Regions from separate parts of the Streptomyces sp. NPDC014870 genome, predicted to be linked through region 3. Evidence: riboswitches for the same ligand, from Rfam matches in the RefSeq annotation. Region 3 holds a riboswitch; each other region holds the start of a gene.
The links. Region 3 has a riboswitch for cobalamin ahead of ACF09C_RS35055 (CoA-acylating methylmalonate-semialdehyde dehydrogenase). Riboswitches for the same ligand answer to the same signal wherever they lie in the genome.
Positions count from the first base shown of each region.

Region 1: linked by a shared signal. The riboswitch ahead of ACF09C_RS19940 (ABC transporter substrate-binding protein) and the one ahead of ACF09C_RS35055 (CoA-acylating methylmalonate-semialdehyde dehydrogenase) in region 3 are both predicted to bind cobalamin.
Region 2: linked by a shared signal. The riboswitch ahead of cobN (cobaltochelatase subunit CobN) and the one ahead of ACF09C_RS35055 (CoA-acylating methylmalonate-semialdehyde dehydrogenase) in region 3 are both predicted to bind cobalamin.
Region 4: linked by a shared signal. The riboswitch ahead of ACF09C_RS11435 (ABC transporter substrate-binding protein) and the one ahead of ACF09C_RS35055 (CoA-acylating methylmalonate-semialdehyde dehydrogenase) in region 3 are both predicted to bind cobalamin.

Region 1 is NZ_JBIBWQ010000006.1:411,859-416,847, reverse strand. It holds gene ACF09C_RS19950 (amino acid permease) at 1-1,298, shown strand, start outside; gene ACF09C_RS19945 (Mov34/MPN/PAD-1 family protein) at 1,429-1,857, shown strand; cobalamin riboswitch at 1,862-1,987, shown strand; gene ACF09C_RS19940 (ABC transporter substrate-binding protein) at 2,024-2,998, shown strand; gene ACF09C_RS19935 (FecCD family ABC transporter permease) at 2,995-4,071, shown strand; gene ACF09C_RS19930 (ABC transporter ATP-binding protein) at 4,068-4,883, shown strand; gene ACF09C_RS19925 (putative leader peptide) at 4,928-4,989, shown strand, end outside.
Region 2 is NZ_JBIBWQ010000003.1:402,709-407,697, reverse strand. It holds gene cobN (cobaltochelatase subunit CobN) at 1-2,877, opposite strand, end outside; cobalamin riboswitch at 2,954-3,087, opposite strand; gene ACF09C_RS10425 (cobalamin biosynthesis protein CobG) at 3,134-4,408, shown strand; gene ACF09C_RS10420 (precorrin-8X methylmutase) at 4,423-4,989, shown strand, end outside.
Region 3 is NZ_JBIBWQ010000015.1:53,935-58,923, forward strand. It holds gene ACF09C_RS35050 (acyl-CoA dehydrogenase family protein) at 1-799, opposite strand, end outside; gene ACF09C_RS35055 (CoA-acylating methylmalonate-semialdehyde dehydrogenase) at 796-2,295, opposite strand; cobalamin riboswitch at 2,525-2,716, opposite strand; gene ACF09C_RS35060 (short-chain fatty acyl-CoA regulator family protein) at 2,835-4,241, opposite strand; gene aceA (isocitrate lyase) at 4,620-4,989, shown strand, end outside.
Region 4 is NZ_JBIBWQ010000003.1:594,381-599,369, forward strand. It holds gene ACF09C_RS11425 (ABC transporter ATP-binding protein) at 1-287, opposite strand, end outside; gene ACF09C_RS11430 (FecCD family ABC transporter permease) at 284-1,372, opposite strand; gene ACF09C_RS11435 (ABC transporter substrate-binding protein) at 1,375-2,610, opposite strand; cobalamin riboswitch at 2,838-3,023, opposite strand; gene ACF09C_RS11440 (hypothetical protein) at 3,234-3,446, shown strand; gene ACF09C_RS11445 (serine hydrolase domain-containing protein) at 3,605-4,672, opposite strand; gene ACF09C_RS11450 (glycosyltransferase family 4 protein) at 4,727-4,989, opposite strand, start outside.

The DNA.
Region 1 (4,989 bases), on a different contig from region 3:
AGGGCATCTCCAAGGCGGGACCCAGTCTGATCCTGGCGTACGCCATCGCGGGCCTCGTCATCTTCTTCATCATGCGGGCGCTCGGCGAGCTCCTCATGTACCGGCCCGTGTCCGGCTCCTTCTCGGAGTACGCACGCGAGTTCATCGGCCCGTTCTGGGGCTTCGTCACCGGCTGGACGTACTGGCTCTTCTGGGTCGTGACCGGCATCACCGAAGTCACCGCGGCCTCCGCGTACATGCAGTACTGGACCAAGAACGCGGACGGCTGGCTCAATCAGCCGCAGTGGGTCTTCGCCCTGATCTTCACGGTCGTCCTGTTCCTCGCGAACCTGATCTCGGTCAAGCTCTTCGGCGAGCTCGAGTTCTGGTTCTCGATGGTCAAGGTCACCGCGATCGTCGGCATGATCCTGATCTGCGCCGGTGTCCTCACCGTCGGCTTCTCCGACGCCGGTGACACCGCCTCGATCACCCTGCTCTGGTCCGAGGGCGGCTTCTTCCCCAAGGGCATCGGCTCCACCCTGATGACCCTGCAGATGGTCATGTTCGCCTTCCTCGCGGTCGAGCTGGTCGGCGTGACGGCCGGCGAGTCCAAGGACCCGAAGACCGTCCTGCCCAAGGCGATCAACACCGTGCCGTGGCGCATCGCCGTCTTCTACGTCGGCGCGCTGATCATGATCCTGTCGGTCGTCCCGTGGACCCACTTCCAGCCGGGCGTCTCCCCGTTCGTCGCGGCCTTCGAGAAGATGGGCCTCGGCATCGGCGCCGCGATCGTCAACTTCGTCGTGCTGACCGCCGCGCTCTCCTCCTGCAACTCGGGCATGTACTCCACCGGCCGCATGCTGCGCGACCTCGCGCTCAACGGCCAGGGCCCGAAGTTCTTCACCAAGCTCACCAAGAACGGCCTGCCGCTGGTCGGCACGTCCTTCTCGGCCGGGCTGATGATGGTCGGCGTCTGGATCAACTACCAGTGGCCCGGCGACGCCTTCAACTACGTCGTCTCCTTCGCCACCATCTCCGGCATGTGGGCCTGGATCATGATCCTGGTCTGCCAGGTCCGCTTCCGCCTCAAGGCCGACCGGGGCGAGCTGCCCCAGTCCTCCTTCAAGGCCCCGGGCGGCATCTGGCTCAGCCTCTTCTCGCTCGCCTTCATCGGCATGGTCATCGTGATGATGGGCATCGACAAGGACGCGCGGATCTCGCTGTACTGCGCCCCGCTGTGGGGCCTGATCCTGGGTGTCGCGTACCTGGTCCTCAAGGCGCGCAACCCGCAGGGCGCGGCCTTCGTGAAGCGCTCGTAACGCCTGCCTGTCCAGCATCCGGGCCGCTCCGTACCACTCCTCGGTACGGGGCGGCCCACCCGTCGCCCACCACCACCCTGCCTGACGCGCTCCGCGCGGCCCCTCTTGATCCGATGCTTATCCTGTCGCCATGCTGACCATCACCCGGGCCCTGTACGACCAGATCGTGGAACACTCCCGCGCGGACCACCCCGACGAGGCCTGCGGCGTGGTCGCGGGTCCCGCCGGCAGCGGCCGCCCCGAGCGGTTCATCCCGATGCTGAACGCGGCGCGCTCACCCACGTTCTACGAGTTCGACTCGGCCGATCTGCTGAAGCTCTACCGCGAGATGGACGACCGGGACGAGGAGCCCGTGATCGTCTACCACTCGCACACCGCCACCGAGGCGTACCCCTCGCGCACCGACATCACCTACGCGAACGAGCCGGGCGCCCACTACGTCCTGGTCTCCACCGCCGACGTCGACGGCGCCGGCCCCTTCCAGTTCCGCTCCTACACGATCGTCGAGGGCGTGGTGACCGAGGAGGAGGTCAAGGTCGTCGAGGCGTACGACGCCTGAGAGACTGACCCGACACCAGGGCGGCAGGACCCAGGAAGCCGGTGCGAATCCGGCACGGTCCCGCCACTGTGACCAGCGACTTCGGACGCTGGGAGCCAGGAACTGACCTGCCGCCTCTCACCACCGACTGGGGACGTGGAAATCCCCGGAGGAGGCTCGTTCCGTGCTGACCAGGCACCGCCGTACCCTGCTGCCCGCCGCAGCCCTCGTCCCGCTGCTCGCCGCCTGCGCGGCCCCCGCCGAACAGGCCGCCCCCTCGGGGAAGTCCGCCGCGGGATTCCCGTACACCGTCACCAACTGCGGTGTGAAGACGACGTTCCAGGCGCCGCCGAAGCGGGCCGTGACCATGAACCAGCACGTCACCGAGGTCATGCTCGCGCTCGGTCTGGAGAAGTCCCTGGTCGGCACCGCCTACCTCGACGACCGGATCCTGCCCGCGTACAAGAAGGCCTACGACGCGGTGCCGGTGCTCGCCAAGGAGTACCCCTCCAAGGAGGCCCTGCTCGCCGCCAACCCCGACTTCGTGTACGGGGGTTACGCCAGCGCCTTCGACGCCAAGGCCGGCCGCGGCCGGGACGACCTGAAGAAGTCGGGCATCGAGAGCCGCCTCAACATGGAGTACTGCCCCTCCGGCGCCTCCTCCCTCGCCGACCTCTACCGGGAGGTCGACGAGGTCGCCCGCACCTTCGGCGTCCCCGAGCGCGGCACGGACTGGACCGCCGAGGCGAAGAAGACCGTCGCGGCGACCGAGAAGCGGCTCAAGGGCGTCGCCCCGGTCTCCGTCTTCGTCTACGACAGCGGCGACAAGACCGCGTTCACCGCCGGCGGCAAGGGCATCGGCAACGAGCTGATCACCCGGGCCGGCGGCCGCAACGTCTTCGCCGACCTGGACAAGACCTTCGGCGACGCGACCTGGGAGCAGGTCGTCGCCCGCAAGCCCGACGTGATCGTCATCTACGACTACGGCTCCACGACCGTCGAGCAGAAGAAGAAGCGCCTCCTGGACGACCCGGCCCTCAAGGACGTCCCGGCGATCAAGAACAAGCGCTTCGCCGTCATGCCCCTCTCGGACGCGGTCCTGGGCGTCCGCGTCCCGGCCGCCGTCGACAAGCTCTCCGCCCAGCTGCACCCGAACCGGTGACGGCGGTGACGGGACCGGCGGCGGCCACCGAGGCCGCCGCCGCCCGGCGCCGGCGCCGGGGCCGCCTGCCGTACGGGCTCGTCGTCGCAGGCCTCCTCGCGGCCCTCGCGGCCGCCGTCGTCGCCGGGGTCGCCCTCGGCTCCGTACGGATACCCGTGGGCCAGGTCGTCGAGATCCTCACCGGCCGCGCCGCCCCCTCCCCGTACCGCACGATCGTGCTCGACGTCCGGCTCCCGCGCGTGCTGCTCGGCGCGGTCGTCGGCGCCGGACTCGCCGTCGTCGGCGCCGTCCTGCAGGCCCTGGTCCGCAACCGGCTCGCCGACCCCTTCCTGCTCGGGATCTCCTCCGGGGCGTCCAGCGGGGCCGTCCTCGTCCTGGTCCTCGGCATCGGCGGCGGGGTCACCACCACCGTCGCCATGCCCGCAGGGGCCTTCGCGGGCGCCCTGCTCGCCCTGGTCCTCGTCTACGCCCTGGCCCGGCGCGGCTCCACGATGACCGGCGCCCGGCTCGTCCTCGCGGGCGTCGCCGTCTCCTACATCCTGTCGGCGCTGAGCACCCTGTTCCTCGTCCTGTCCCGGCGGCCCGAGCACTTCCAGGAAGCCATGTTCTGGTCCCTCGGCGGCCTCGGCAGCGCCCGCTGGGACACCCTCGCGCTTCCCTCGGTCGTCGTCGCCCTCGGCACCGCGGTCCTGGTCGCCCTCGCCCGCCCGCTCGACCTGCTCCTCGTCGGCGAGGAGGGCGCCACCGTCCTCGGCCTGGACACCGCCCGCTTCCGGGCCGCCGTCTTCGTCCTCGCCTCGCTCGTCACCGCCGTCATGGTCTCCGTCAGCGGCGCCGTCGGCTTCGTCGGCCTGATGGCCCCGCACGCCGCCCGGATGGCCGTCGGCGCACCGCACCGCCGCCTGCTTCCGGTCGCCGCGCTCGGCGGCGCGCTCGCCCTGATCCTCGCGGACCTCGCCGCCCGGACCGTCGCCGCGCCGCAGGACATCCCGGTCGGCGTCCTCACCGCCCTCATCGGCGGCCCCCTCTTCCTCTGGCTCATGCGCCACCGCGCGGAAGGGAGCCCGGTGTGACCTCCCGGCCCGCCCCCACGGAACTGGTCCTCAAGGGAGTCTCGTACGACACCCGGCTGCACGACGCCGACCTCACCGCCCGCCCCGGCGAGACCATCGGGCTCGTCGGCCCCAACGGCAGCGGCAAGTCCACCCTCCTGCGCTGCGTCTACGGCACCCTCACCCCCACCGCCGGCCGCGTCCTGCTCGACGGCGACGACCTGTCCGCCCTCGGACCCAAGGCCCGCGCCCGCCGGATCGGAGTCGTCCCGCAGGACAGCTCCACCGAGTTCGAGCTGACCGTCCAGGAACTGGTCGCCCTCGGCCGCTCCCCGCACAAACGCTTCTGGGAGGGCGACACGGCCGCCGACGGCGCGCGCGCCGAGGCCGCCCTCGCCCGGGTCGGCATCGCCGAGCTGGCCGACCGGCCGTACCCCACGCTCTCCGGCGGCGAACGCCAGCGCGCCCTCGTCGCCCGCGCCCTCGTCCAGGACCCCGCGCTCCTCGTCCTGGACGAGCCCACCAACCACCTCGACATCCGCTACCAGCTCGAAGTCCTCCGCCTCGTCCGCGACTTGGGCACCACCAACCTCCTCGCCCTGCACGACCTCAACCTCGCCGCGGCGTACTGCGACCGGCTGTACGTCCTTCAGCGCGGCCGGGTCGTCGCCGAGGGGCCGCCGACCGAGGTCCTCACCCCCGCCCTCCTCGCCACCGTCTACGGTGTGGAAGCCGAGGTCATCCCGCATCCGAGGACCGGAACGCCGACCGTCGTCTATGTCCCGGTCGTCGACCCCGGTCCGCCAGTCGAGCACGAAGCGTCCGCCATGTGAGATCACATTCCGGAACCCGGACCGGGAATCGATACGATGACCGCATGGTTTCCCACGACGTGAGCGAAGTGACGACGCCGGGCAGCGCGCTGCTCGTGGCGCGGCT
Region 2 (4,989 bases), on a different contig from region 3:
CGCGCGCCGCTCGTCGCCGTGCTCGGCCAGGTCGGCCTGCGCGTGCGCCCGTACGTAGTTGTCCTCGGCCGGCTCGTCCAGCGCGGCGGCGAGCCGTACGGCGTCGTCGAGGAGCCCGATGACGTGCGGGAACGCGTCCCGGAAGAAGCCCGAGATGCGCAGCGTGACGTCGACGCGCGGGCGGCCCAGCTCGGCGAGCGGGATCGGCTCCAGACCGTTCACCCGGCGCGAGGCGTCGTCCCAGGTGGGGCGGACGCCCAGGAGGGCGAGCGCCTCGGCGACGTCGTCGCCGGCCGTGCGCATCGCGCTCGTACCCCACAGGGAGAGGCCGACGGAGGTCGGCCATTCTCCGTTGTCGGAGCGGTAGCGCTCCAGGAGCGAGTCGGCGAGCGCCTGGCCGGTCTCCCACGCGAGACGCGAGGGGACGGCCTTGGGGTCGACGGAGTAGAAGTTCCGGCCGGTCGGCAGGACGTTGACCAGGCCCCGGAGCGGCGAGCCCGAGGGGCCGGCGGGCACGAAGCCGCCGTTCAGCGCGTGCACGGCGTGGGCGAGTTCGTCGGTGGTCGCGGCGAGGCGCGGCACGACCTGCTCGGCGGCGAACCGGAGCACGGCCGCCACGTCGGGGCCGTGCGCGGCGGCGACCTCCGCGACCGCGTCCACGGACCAGTCGGCCGCCTCCATCGCCTCGACCAGCGCGCGGGCCGTCGCCTCCGCCTCGTCGGCGGTGGTCCGGGTCGCGGCCGACTCGTCCAGGCCGAGCGCCTCGCGCAGACCCGGCAGGGCCTGCGTACCACCCCAGATCTGCCGGGCGCGCAGGATCGACAGGACCAGGTTGACCCGCTCGGGCCCGGTCGGTGCCCCGCCAAGGACGTGCAGACCGTCGCGGATCTGGGCGTCCTTGACCTCGCAGAGCCAGCCGTCGACGTGCAGCAGGAAGTCGTCGAAGCCGTCGTCCTCGGGGCGGTCCTCCATCCCCAGGTCGTGGTCGAGCTTGGCCGCCTGGATCAGCGTCCAGATCTGCGCCCGGATCGCGGGCAGCTTCGACGGGTCCATGGAGGAGATCTGCGCGTACTCGTCGAGCAGCTGCTCCAGGCGCGCGATGTCGCCGTACGAGTCGGCGCGGGCCATCGGCGGCACCAGGTGGTCGACGAGCGTGGCGTGCACGCGCCGCTTGGCCTGCGTGCCCTCACCCGGGTCGTTGACGAGGAACGGGTAGACCAGCGGGATGTCACCGAGCGCCGCGTCCGGGCCGCACGCGGCCGACAGGCCCGCGTTCTTGCCGGGCAGCCACTCCAGGTTGCCGTGCTTGCCGAGGTGGACCATCGCGTCCGCCCCGAAGCCGCCGTCCTCGGCGCGCGCCGCGATCCAGCGGTAGGCGGCCAGGTAGTGGTGGGACGGCGGGAGATCGGGGTCGTGGTAGATCGCGATCGGGTTCTCGCCGAAGCCGCGCGGCGGCTGGATGAGGATCAGCAGGTTCCCGCGGCGCAGCGCGGCGAGGACGATGTCGCCCTCCGGGTTGCGGGAGCGGTCGAGGAACATCTCGCCGGGCGCGGGGCCCCAGTGCTCCTCCACGGCCTCCCGCAGCTCGGCGGGGAGCTGCGCGTACCAGCGCTTGTAGTCGGCGGCCGGGATGCGGACCGGGTTCTTGGCCAGCTGCTCCTCGGTCAGCCAGTCCTGGTCGTGGCCGCCGGCCTCGATCAGGGCGTAGATCAGCTCGTCGCCGTCGCCGGAGACGAGCCCCGGGATGTCGGCCTCGGCCCCGAAGTCGTACCCCTCGGCGATCAGCCGCCGCAGCAGCGCGACGGCGGAGGCGGGGGTGTCCAGGCCGACCGCGTTGCCGATCCGGGAGTGCTTCGTCGGGTACGCGGAGAGGACGAGCGCGAGCTTCTTCTCCGCGTTCGGGATGTGCCGCAGGCGGGCGTGGCGGACCGCGATCCCGGCGACGCGGGAGGCCCGCTCGGCGTCGGCGACGTAGGCGGGGAGCCCGTCCTCGTCGATCTCCTTGAAGGAGAACGGCACGGTGATCAGGCGGCCGTCGAACTCGGGCACGGCGACCTGGCTGGCCGCGTCCAGCGGGGAGAGCCCCTCGTCGTTCTCCTCCCAGGCGGCCCGGGAGCCGGTGAGGCAGAGCGCCTGCAGGATCGGTACGTCGAGGGCGGCGAGCGCGCCCGCGTCCCAGGCGTCCTCGTCGCCGCCGGCCTGCGCCTCGGCGGGCTTCGTGCCACCGGCGGCGAGGACGGTCGTGACGATCGCGTCCGCGCGCTGCAGCGTCTCGATCAGCTCGGGCTCGGGGGCGCGCAGCGAGGCGACGTAGAGCGGCAGGGCGCGGGCGCCCGCGTCCTCGATCGCCGAGCAGAGGGCGTCGACGAAGGCGGTGTTCCCGCTCATGTGGTGGGCGCGGTAGTAGAGCACCGCGACGGTCGGGCCCTCGGTCGTCCGGGCCGTGCGCTCCAGCGGGCCCCAGGTGGGCGCGGCGGCCGGGGCCTCGAAGCCGTGGCCGGTCAGCAGCACGGTGTCGGCGAGGAACCGGGCCAGCTGCTCCAGGTTGGCCGGGCCGCCGTGCGCGAGGTAGGCGTGGGCCTCGGTGGCGACGCCGACGGGGACGGTGGAAGCCTCCATGAGCTGGGCGTCGGGGGCCTGTTCGCCGGAGAGCACGACGACCGGCTTCCCCGCCGCGCGCACGGCCGTCAGGCCGTCCTCCCAGGCCCGCAGGCCGCCGAGCAGGCGGACGACGACGAGGTCGGCCTCGTCGAGGAGTCCGGGCAGGTCGTCCGGGGCGAGCCGGGAGGGATTGGCGAACCGGTAGGCGACCGGACCGCCGGCCGCGCGGGCGCTGAGCAGGTCGGTGTCGGAGTGCGACAGCAACAGAATTCGCATGCGTGCGCAGGCCTTCCTCGGGGTTGTCCGCGCCCCGGGTGGTCGTGTGGGTTGGGGCCTCCCCTGCTCGAGCGAAGCCGAGAGCTTGGGGAAGGGAGTTCCTGACTCACCGGGACCCTTCCGGGGCCCGGCTCACAGTGGCGGGACCGCGCCGGATTCTCACCGGGCTTCCTCCCCGGGGTCCTGGGACCCCATGCCGATCTGCATAGTAGATCGTGCGTCCGCCGGGCCGGTCTGGCCCGTCGGCGTCGTGGGTATGCTCGCCGCCATGCCGCCCACCCCACCCACTCCACCCAACCCGGGCGAACCGCCCGTACGGGACCGTGGTGACGCCTGCCCCGGGGCGCTTCGACTGCACGCCGCCGACGACGGGCGGCTGGCCCGACTGCGACTGCCCGCAGGGTTGTTGACGGCACGTCAGGTACTTACCCTGGCCTCGGTGGCCGAGGAGCTCGGGGACGGGCGGGTCAGTGTCACGTCCCGGGGGAACCTGGAGCTGCGCGGGCTCGGCGAGGGCTGCGGGGCGGAGCTGGCGGGGCGGCTCTCGGGCGCCGGGCTGCTGCCCTCCGAGACCCATGAGCGGGTCCGGAACATCGTGGCCTCCCCGGCGGCCGGACTCGACGGACTCGGCCACGGAGACGTGCAGTTGTGGGCCCGCGAGCTGGACGCGCTGCTGTGCGCGCGGCCGTGGACGGCGGCCCTGTCCGGCCGGTTCCTCTTCGCCCTGGACGACGGGCGGGGCGATGTGGCGGGGCTCGGCGGAGATGTGACGTTGATCGCAGAAGGCCCGTCGGTACGGATGCGGGTGGGCGGCCGGGACGTCCGGGTCGGCGCCGCCGACGCGCCCCGTGCCGCGCTCGCCGCCGCAGGGGCCTTCCTGGACGCCGCCCGCGCCGCCGGGAACGGCGCCTGGCGCGTACGGGAGCTTCCGGAGGGCCACAAGCCGGACGTGGCCGGCGCGCTCGCGGGCGCCGGGATCGTGTCGGAGCCCGTAACCGCGGCGGAACCGCCGCACGCGGAGCCGCACGCCGGGCCGCCCGCCCCCGGGCCCCTCGGCGCGACCGCCCTGCACGTGCTCGCGCCCCTCGGGCGGCTGACCGCAGGCCAGCTGCGGGCGCTCGCCGCGAGCGGCGGCGAGGTGCGGCTCACACCCTGGCGCGGGGCCGTCGTCACCGGCCTCGCGGGCCCCGGCGCCGTCGCGACCCGGCTGCGCGAGCTCGACGCCCACGGTCTCGTCACCGACCCGCGCTCCCCCTGGGCCGGGGTCGGCGCCTGCACCGGGCGCCCCGGCTGCGCGAAGTCCCTCGCGGACGTGCGCGCCGACGCCACCCCGGGCAGCGGCCACCGTTCCGGCGGGCTGCCCGTGTACTTCTCCGGGTGCGAGCGGCGCTGCGGCCACCCGCACGGCGCCTGGGTCGACGTCCTCGCCACCGGCGACGGCACGTACCTGGTGAACGGCGTCCCCACCCCCCGTACCGCCCTGCCCGACGCCGTCGCGGCGGCCCGCGTCCCCACAGCAAACACGAGATGAGCGAGAGCAGCAGGATGTTCGACTACGAGAAGGACGGCACGGAGATCTACCGCCAGTCCTTTGCCACGATCCGCGCCGAGGCGGACCTCGCGGGTCTGCCCGCCGACGTCGCCCAGGTCGCCGTCCGCATGATCCACGCCTGCGGGATGACCGACCTGGTCGCCGACCTCGCGTACTCCCCGCAGGTCGTCTCCCGGGCCCGCGCCGCCCTGCGCGCGGGCGCGCCGATCCTCTGCGACGCGCAGATGGTCGCCAGCGGCGTCACCCGCAGGCGGCTGCCCGCCGACAACGAGGTCGTCTGCACGCTCTCCGACCCGTCCGTGCCCGCGCTCGCCGCCGAACTCGGCACCACCCGCAGCGCCGCCGCCCTCGAACTCTGGCGCGACCGCCTCGAAGGCTCCGTCGTCGCCATCGGCAACGCGCCCACCGCGCTCTTCCACCTCCTGGAGATGGTCGCCAAGGGCGCCGGGAAGCCCGCCGCCGTCCTCGGCATACCCGTCGGCTTCATCGGCGCCGCCGAGTCCAAGGACGCCCTCGCCGACCGGGCCCGGACCCTCGGACTCGACTACCTCGTCGTCCGC
Region 3 (4,989 bases):
CGGCGAGGTGGGTGAGGCTTCTGTCGAGGGCGCTCTGCGCGCCACCGAGGGAGCAGGCGGCGATGCCGAGGCGGCCGCCGTTGAGGCCGTGCATGGCGATGCGGAAACCGTCGCCCTCGGCGCCGAGGCGCCGGTCGGCGGGGATCCGCACGCCGTCGAGAACGACCTGGCGGGTGGGCTGGGCGTTCCAGCCCATCTTGCGTTCGTTCGCGCCGAAGGAGACACCCGGGTCCGCACGTTCGACTACGAAGGCGGAGATCCCACCGGGGCCACCCCCTCCGGTGCGGGCCAGGACGATGTACAGGTCGGAGGCTCCTGCGCCGGAGATGAACTGCTTCACTCCGGTCAGGACGTAGTGGTCGCCGTCCCGTTCGGCGCGGGTGCGCAGTGCGGCGGCGTCCGAGCCCGCCCCGGGTTCGGTGAGGCAGTAGCTGCCCAGGGTCTCGGCGGAGCAGAGGCCGGGGAGCCATCGGGCCCGCTGGGCGGGGTCTCCGTACCGGTCGATCATCCAGGCGACCATGTTGTGGATGGAGAGGTATCCGGCGATCGAGGGGCAGCCGGTCGCCAGGGTCTCGAAGACGAGGACGCCGTCGGCGCGGGTGAGTCCGGAGCCGCCGTGCTCCTCGCGTACGTAGACACCGCCGAGGCCGAGCGCGGCGGCCCTGCGGATGACGTCGACGGGGAAGTGCTTGTCCTGGTCCCAGGCCACGGCGTGCGGGGCGAGCTGTTCCTGGGCGAAGTCGAGGGTGACTTCGGCGAGGGCGAGCTGGTCCTCGGTGAAAGTGGTCATGGCGGTCATCCCATCGTCGGGATGGTGAAGCTCGCGCCTTCCTTGACCCCGGAGGGCCAGCGCGAGGTGACGGTCTTGGTGCGGGTGTAGAAGCGGACGGCGTCCGGCCCGTGCTGGTTCAGGTCGCCGAATCCGGATCGCTTCCAGCCGCCGAACGTGTGGTAAGCCACGGGCACCGGAATGGGGACGTTGACGCCGACCATGCCGGTGTTGACGCGGCGGGTGAAGTCGCGGGCGGTGTCGCCGTCGCGGGTGAAGATGGCCACGCCGTTGCCGTACGGGTGCTCGCTCGGCAGCCGGAGCGCGCTCTCGTAGTCGGCGGCCCGTGCGACGCAGAGGACCGGGCCGAAGATCTCTTCCTGGTAGATCCGCATGTCCGGGGTGACGCGGTCGAAGAGCGAAGCTCCGGCGAAGAAGCCGTTCTCGTGTCCGGGAAGGGTGAACCCCCGTCCGTCGACGACGAGTTCCGCTCCCTCGTCGACGCCGATGCCGACGTAGTGGTCGACCCGGTCCAGGGCGTCCCGGCTGACGAGGGGACCGAAGTCGGCGTCCGGGTCGTCGGAGGTGCCGATACGCAGGGAGGCGATGCGCTCCCTCAATTTCGCCACCAGCGCGTCGGCGGTCTCCTCGCCGACGGGGACGGCGACGGAGATCGCCATGCAGCGCTCGCCCGCGGAGCCGTAGCCGGCGCCGATCAGCGCGTCGGCGGCCTGGTCGAGGTCGGCGTCCGGCATCACGATCATGTGGTTCTTGGCCCCGCCGAAGCACTGGGCGCGCTTGCCGTTCGCGGCCGCGGTGGCGTAGATGTGCGCCGCGATCGGGGTGGAGCCGACGAAGCCGAGGGCCTGGACGCGGGGGTCGTCGAGGAGGGTGTCGACGGCCTCCTTGCCGCCGTTGACCACGTTCAGCACACCGGGCGGCAGTCCGGCCTCCAGGAACAGCTCGGCGAGCCGCAGCGGTACGGAGGGGTCACGCTCGGAGGGCTTGAGGATGAACGCGTTTCCGCAGGCCAGGGCCGGTGCCGCCTTCCACAGCGGGATCATCGCCGGGAAGTTGAAGGGGGTGATCCCGGCGACGACGCCCAGCGGGCCGCGGAGCGAGTGCACGTCGATGCCGGTACCGGCGTTGTCGGTGAACTCGCCCTTGAGAAGGTGCGGGATCCCGGCGGCGAACTCCACGACCTCCAGGCCGCGTTGCAGGTCGCCGTGGGCGTCGGCGACGGTCTTTCCGTGCTCGGCGGAGAGCAGTCGGGCGAGGGATTCCCTTTCGCCCTCGACGAGTTGGAGGAACCGCAGCAGGACGCGGGCGCGTCGCTGCGGGTTCCACTGGCCCCACTCGCGCTGGGCCTCCTCCGCGTCGGCGATCGCCGCCTCGGTGTCGGCGCGCCCGGCCAGGGGCACCCTGGCCTGGACGGCGCCGGTGTTGGGGTCGTACACGTCGGCGAAGAGACCGGACGTGCCGGCGGTGTGCTTTCCGCCGATGAAATGGGTGAGTTCGCGGACCATCGAAGCCTGCTCTCGTCAGGTACGGATCCGAGGAAGGCGCGGCGAGGGCCGCGAGGACGCACCGATCGGGGCGCGCGCACGCGGGTCCTTCCGCGAGACAGGGGAGGGCGAGGACGCCCTCGTCGAGTCACGAACGCGGGGACAGGGCCTCGGGGTTCGGGTACTCCGCCGGATCACCAGGGTCGTGGTCACGTACCGGTGCCATGCGTGTCTGCTCCATCCTCGTGGACAACACGGAACACCCCACGGCCGGTATCCTGACTCCCGGATCAGCGCATGCTCTCCGGCCTTCCCGACGGATGGTTTCCGTCAGTGGCCTGACCTGCTGGAAGAGCACACTCCCCGGTCACAGTGGCGGGACCGCGCCGGAATCACACCGGCTTCCCTGCACCGCGGGCTCGCCACGAACATATAGTTGGACGTCCTAGTAAGTCCAGCCCCACCCCTGGCGCGGCGGTTCTGGCGCACGTCCTCCACGGGGTCGGGGCGGGAGACCCCGTGTCGACGGCCGAGGCGTTCCTCCTGCCCTGATCCACGGCTCAGGCCGGAGGATCGGCGACGGGGTACGGGACGAAGGTGCTGGCGTTCTGGTCGATCCTGAGCGGGCGCCCGAGGGGCGGGGCCGCGCGCTGGGGGCAGTCGAGGCGCTCGCAGACGCGGCAGCCCATGCCGATGGGGGTGGCGGCGGCCACGTTGTCGAGGTCGAGTCCGTCCGAGTACACGAGCCGGTGGGCGTGGCGGATCTCGCAACCGAGGCCGATCGCGAAGGTCTTTCCGGGCTCGCCCCAGCCGCCCCGGTGCCGGGTGACGGCGCGGGCCGTCCACAGGTGGCGCTGCCCGTCGGGCATGGCGGCGATCTGGACGTGGATACGGCCCGGTGCGGCGAACGCCTCGTACACGTTCCACAGCGGGCAGGTGCCGCCGGCCCGGGAGAAGTGGAACCCGGTGGCGGACTGCCGTTTGGACATGTTGCCCGCCCGGTCGACGCGGACGAACGAGAAGGGGACACCGCGCAGCCTGGGGCGCTGAAGGGTGCTGAGGCGGTGGCAGACCGTCTCGTAGCCGAGCCCGAAGCGGTCGGTGAGCCGTTCGATGTCGTACCGGAACTCCTCCGCCGCCGCGTGGAACGCCCCGTAGGGGAGGATCAGCGCGGCGGCGAAGTAGTTGGCGATGCCGATGCGCGCCAGCTGGTGGGCCGGGCCGCCCGGCGGGAAGTCCTCGGCCGCCTGTCGGTCCAGGCCGTCCCCGTACTCCAGCAGCGCGAGCTGCGTGGCCATGCGGAAAGCGCGCTGACCGGGGCGGAGACGGGTGGACAGCCGCAGGGTGCGGGTCTTCTCGTCGTAGGAGTGCAGCCTGTCTCCCGTCTCGGTGGAGAAACGGACGCCGTGCCGGTCGGAGAGCCGCCCGCTCAGGGCACTGATGATGTCGCCGGGCCTGATGCCGATCTCCGCCGCGAGTGCCTCCGCAGCGAGATCGGTCTCGTGGAGGTAGTTCTGCCGACGGTAGAAGAAGTCTCGGATCTCCTCGTGCGGGGAGCGCGGCAGCTCCGGGTCCGATCCACGCGGGTCCGCCGCGTCGGCGATGCGTTCGGAGAGACGCTGGTTGCGCCGCCCCAGGTCGACCAGGACGTGGGCGACCGCCGGAATCCGTGCGGCCAGGTCGGTGAGGTCGGACGGGGAGACCCGGGCCGCGGCGAGCTCTCCGGACAGTGCTTCACGGAGGTCCGCGACGAGGCGACTGGTGTCCCGCTCGGAGAAGAAGCCGGGATCGACGCCGAAGGCCTCGGTGAGGCGCAGCAGCACGGGCACGGTGAGCGGTCGGGCGTCGTGCTCCATCTGGTTGAGGTAGCTGGGAGAGATGGCGAGGGTGCGCGCCAGCTCGGCCTGGCTCATTCCGCGATCCTCGCGAAGTCGCCGCAGCCGTGCCCCCGCGTACGTCTTGCTCACCCTCGGCCTCCCGATCGTTCAGGACCTCGGCGTCAGCGTATGTCAGCCGGACTCGCCCGCACCATTGGCAAGCTTGGCAAAACGCAGCGGAATGATTCGCAAAACTTGGCACGGGTCCACGGTTGATGGCACTGGGTGCCAGTGCCAGAGTCTGAGTGCGGCCCGCCGGACCCGACAGGTCCAGGGCAAGATCGGGACCCGATTCATGCCCTGACTTCGGCAATCCCGGCCTAAGCACACCCCGGATCGGCACAGATTGCTCATCTCCGCCCGTCCGGGCACCGGCGGGCCGCGCTCCCTTGACAAGACACTTAGTGCCAGACCGCACAGAACCATGGCGGCATTGGCAAAGCACGACCGAAGGAGACGGTGACGGTCATGGCAGACACGAATACGACGACGGCGGCCGCGGCGAACCTGGCCGCGCGCTGGGCGACGGACCCCCGCTGGGCGGGGATCGAGCGCACGTACTCCGCCGAGGACGTGGTCCGGCTCTCCGGCAGCGTCCGTGAGGAGCACACCCTGGCCCGGCGCGGCGCCGAGCGCCTGTGGCGGCAGCTGCACGACCTGGACTACGTGCACGCGCTCGGCGCGCTGACCGGCGGCCAGGCCGTGCAGCAGGTCCGGGCCGGGCTCCAGGCGATCTACCTGTCGGGCTGGCAGGTCGCCGCCGACGCCAACCAGGCCGGCCACACCTACCCCGACCAGAGCCTCTACCCGGTCAACTCCGTCCCGCAGGTGGTACGCC
Region 4 (4,989 bases), on a different contig from region 3:
TGCGCCAGGTCGGCGCCGCCGATCCGGATCCGTCCGTCGAGCGGCGGAAGGAGCCCGCACAGGGTGCGCAGCAGCGTGGACTTGCCCGCGCCGTTGGGGCCGAGAAGGACGGTCAGTTCGCCGGCCCGTGCTTCGAGGTCGAGCCCCGAGAGCACGGCCCGCCTTGCTCCCGGCCTGCGGGCGGACCGGGTGCGGTAGCCGACGGCGAGCCCCTGCGTGACCAGGCCGCCGAAGCGGCCCGACCCGCCGGTCGCGTCCGTGACCGGCTCGGTCATGGTGTCGGTCACGAGGCCACTCCTTGTACGCCGCGACGGCTGCGGATCAGGAACGCGATGACGACCGGTGCGCCGAACAGCGAGGTGATGGCGTTCAGCGGCAGCACGGCATCCGTGCCGGGCGGCTGGCTCAGCAGCGCGCACGCCAGCGCCAGAAACGCCCCGGCGAGCATCGACGCCGGGATCAGCGCCCGGTGGTCCGAGGTCCCCAGCGCCACCCGCGTCAGATGTGGAACGGCCAGGCCCAGGAAGGCGACCGGGCCGCAGAACGCGGTGGCCGCGCCCGCCAGCAGCGAGGTGGCGAACAGGGCGAGATCGCGGCTGCGCCGCACGTTCAGGCCCATGGTGCGGGCGTAGTCCTCGCCGAGCAGCAGGGCGTTGAGTCGTTTGGCCGTCAGCAACGCGACCAGCAGGCCCGCACCGACGACGGGCAGCATGACCTGAAGGTCCGGCCAGGTCGTGCCACCGAAGCTGCCCAGACTCCACACGACGAACTGCTGGGCTCGCTCGGGCCGGGCGTAGACGAGCATCACGCCGACCACCGCGGTGACCGCCGAGCCGATCATGACGCCGATGACGAGCAGGGTGACGGCCGACCGCACCCATCGCGAGAGCAGCAGCACGAGGGCCAGGACGGCGGCGGCGCCGAGCGAGCCGGCGATGACGACGCCCACCCGCCCGAGGCCGGCCAGGTCTCCGGTGAAGCTGCCGGCGACCCCGCCGGTGCCGACCACCACGGCGGCGACACCCATGCTGGCCCCCGAGCTCACCCCGAGGGAGAACGGGTCGGCCAGCGCGTTGCGGAACAGGGTCTGCATCTGTACGCCGGCCACCGCGAGAGCGGCGCCGACGGCAGTGGCGGTCAGCGCGCGCGGCAGCCGGACCTGTTCGACGATCACGTTCCACCGCGGGTCCTCGGCAGTGCCACCGAACAGGACCCGTACCACCTCGGCAACCGGCACCGGATGGGAGCCGGTGGCGATGGTGAGGACGAACAGCACGGCGGTCCCGGCCGCGAGGGCGAGGACGACGACGAGGCGCCGCCGCACCGGCCGCGGGGTGCCCGCGGCCGGTGCCGACACGGCTGTCTGATGCATCGTCACGCCTTGGGCACCGGCCGGTAGAAGGTGAAGGTGTGCCCCTTCGCCTGGTCCGGGTGCATCAGCGCGAACAGGTCGGCGAGGACCAGGTCCGGGCGCAGCACACCGCGCTCGAAGTAGTCGTTGCCGCCGCCGGGACCGAGCGCCTTCTGGTTCGTCCACACGGCGCCGCCGGACACGGCCTTCAGCTGCCCGTACCGGCTGTCGGCCTTCACCGCGTCGGCGGTGGACTTCCACTGCTGGTCGGCGATCCAGACCGGGGCCTGGCCGCCCTTGGCGTACACGGCTTCGAAGTTCAGCTGGAGGCCGCCGGTGCCCGCCTCGCCGGCCCACGGGTAGGTACCGCCCGCGTCCTTGATCAGCCGGGCGGCGTAGCTGCCGCCCGCAGGCATGGACCATGTGCCCTGATACATCGTGCCGGGCAGCACCTCGACGGGCTTGCCCGCCTTGACTGCCTGCGCGCCCTTCGCGGCGACCTTCCGGTAGTCGCCCTCGATGGTGTCGAACACCTCGCCGGCGCGCTTCTCCGCCCCCGTGAGTGCGGCCATCGCCTTGACCCACTCGGCGCGGCCGAGCGGACTGGCCTCCAGCCACTCGGCGTTGGCGACCACGGCGATGCCCGCCTGACGCAGCTTCGGGTACTGCGGGTCGTCGGTGCCCTGGGTCATCAGCACATCGGGCTTGGCGCCGATGACCGTCTCGGCGTTGAGGGTGCGGTCCTTGGCGTACTCGGTGACCTTGCCCGCCTTCACCCGCTCGAGCACCTCGGCGGAGGAGATGGCGGTGGCGCTCGCGACACCGGTCAGGACGTCCAGGGTGCCGGTCTCGGTCAGCAGCGGCAAGTGGGTGGTGGAGGCGGAGTACAGGCTCTTGACGGGGACGGTGACCTGCTGCGCGGAGGCCAGGTCACCGGTCAGCTTCGGCTTGGGGGCACCGCACTTGACCAGTACGTACGACTCCGGCTTGCCCTTGGGGAAGGGCTCCTTGACGGTGAGGACCTGATAGCTCTTCTCGTACCGGAGCGTGAAGTTCTCGGCGTGCTTCATCGTCGACTTGACCGGGAAGTAGTCCTTGGCCGGGTCGAAGTCCTTGATGCACCCTTCACCCTCGGCCCGGGTCTTGGGGTCGGCTGTGGTGCCGACGTCGCCGCCGCACGCGGTGAGCGTGAGGGCGACGGCGAGGAAGGCCGCCGCGGCGGCCCGACGCCGGTCGGGCATGACGGATCGTACGGACAAGGTGACTCCTGGTGGCGTGCGTGGGCAGCGCGTACCGGCATACCGGTGCGCGGATGAGGCGTACGAAAAGGAACTCGCTGAAGGAGGAGGTCGTCAGAACCTGGGGGAACGGACCCCTACGTCAAGCCGGACAGGTCGGCTCCGACGGGCCAAGGGCAGCGTGAAGCCGACCCCACACGTACACAGGCACACGAGTGCCACCGCCTCTCCTGGGGAAATCCGCCCCGTACATCGAGGTGCGACGGCGTGAGTCTCCTGACTCGGGATCACAGCTTCTCCGGCCTTCCCACCCCCGGATGGGGCGGTGGCCATGGGCGGAGTCGCTCCCCCTACACAGTGGCGGTACCGTGCCGGAATCTCACCGGCTTCCTCGTTCCGCCGTCGCTTGACGGACGGAAGCATCGCAGAACCGGCCACAGCCCCGCCAGACCCACATCTGTGCGACGAGCCACAGCAAGCGGCCACCGAATGGCCTTGATGGACGCGTGCGCGGCACGGCAGCCCCACGCGACCTGGACAACGAAGAAGTCCCGAGACCGTGACCTGGGTTTCGTTCACGAGCGGATGACGGGAATTGAACCCGCGCTACAAGCTTGGGAATCACCCGGTACTGGGGCGTGCGCATGGCTGTTGACCTGCGCGCGACAGGCAGGCCGGGCCGGACGGTGCCGTGGCTGCGACCACCGTCCGGCCGGGGGCTTTCACGCCGCTGGCTCGTGCTCGCAGGCGTCTCCGACGCCGTGCGCGCCGGCGCCGGCGTGAGCCAACTGCGCGAACTCGGCGTCTCCCGCCTGCGTCTGCTGACCCGCGACGCCCCGAGGCCGCACAGGTGGTGACCGACGCGCTCGGCGTCACCGAGGTCCATACCCATGCCCTGTCCGCCTTGTACATGTCACGGGTGTTGATCGAAGTGACCGGCCAACGGGCCGTGGGAACCCCGCAGGGCTCGTGCCGCTCTGCGGGACCCGCGGCCTCGTCGCGTCTGGGGACTGGATCACCGATCGGCCCGTGCGCGTCCCGGCAGGGTGCCGTCCGTAAAGACCGACTCGCGGTAGGAGTCGCGTACGGCGGTGAGCGGTTCGCGGTCGCGGGTGAAGTAGAGCTTGTTGGTGAGGAGGATTGCCCATCGCTGCTGCCTCGGGCTGATCCACATGCCGGTGCCGGTGAAGCCGTAGTGGACCCAGACGTCGTCGCGCAGCCCGGTGCCGGGGGCTGGGTGCCAGAAGAGGCCGCGTGCCGGGGTGAGTTCTCCGGTGTGGATGCGCAGGGAGTCGCAGATCCAGGTCCGGCCGAAGGCGGCCTGCGTCGGGGCCAGCATGTGCTGGAGGAAGCGGGTGAGGTCGTCGAGGGTGGAGAAAGTGCCGGCGATGCCGCAGGTGCCGCCGAGGAGGCGGGCGGAGAAGTCGTGGGCGGTGCCCTGGAGGTGGGTGCCGGTTTCCTCGTCCCGTTCGGTGGGGGCGCAGCGGGGGACTACGGCCGCGGGGAGGGGGCCGAAGCGGGTCTCGGTCATGCCGAGCGGCTCCCAGACGCGGCTGGCCGCCAGGAGGTCGAGGGGCTGACCGGCGAGGTACTCGGCGAGGTAGCCGAGGATGAGGGCGGCCCGGTCGGTGTACTCGACGGCCTGGCTGGGCGCACGGTGGAGAGCCTCGTGGAGGACGCCGTCGCGGATGTCCTGGGGGTCGGTGCCGTAGAGGTTTCTGAGGTTGGCGCGCAGGGGGAGACCGGCGGTGTGGGTCAGGAGCTCGTGGGTGGTGACCTGGGCGAGCGGGTGGCCAGCGACCTCGGGCCAGAAGGCGCCGAGTGGGGTGTGGAGCTGGAGCTTGCCTTCTTCGACGAGGGTGCCGATGACGGCCCACACGGCGACGATCTTGGTGAGGCTGGCGATGTCGAAGACGGTGTCGAGCCGCATCGGCTCGTCGGGACGGGTCGGGTCGAGGAGACCGACCGCGCCGCTCGCCGTCGTGCCCCCGGCGTCGCCGACGGCCCAGACGGCTCCCGGGTAGACCCGGTCGCGGACGCCGGCCTGGAGGAGCTGCTCAATGCGTGCGGTGTCGAGCGTCATGGTGTTCCGATCGTAGTGAGACGGCCGGGTCTGGTGGGGATGCGCCACGGGTGATCAGGCGAGGCGCCTGCCGAGCTCGGCGAGGGCTTCGGCGGTGGCACTCAGGGGGAAGCGGGCCGCGTTGGTGACGCCGGCCGCACGGAGCGCCGGCAGGAGGCCAGGGGTGGTGCGGAGGCGGTCGAGTTCGCGGGCGACGGCGTGCGGGTCGGCGAAGTCGGTCGCGAGGGCGGTGCCGCCCAGTGCCTCGGTGAGTCCGGGAACCGGCTGGTAGAGGACGGGGAGGCCGCATGCCTGGGCTTCGAGGGCCACGAGGCCCA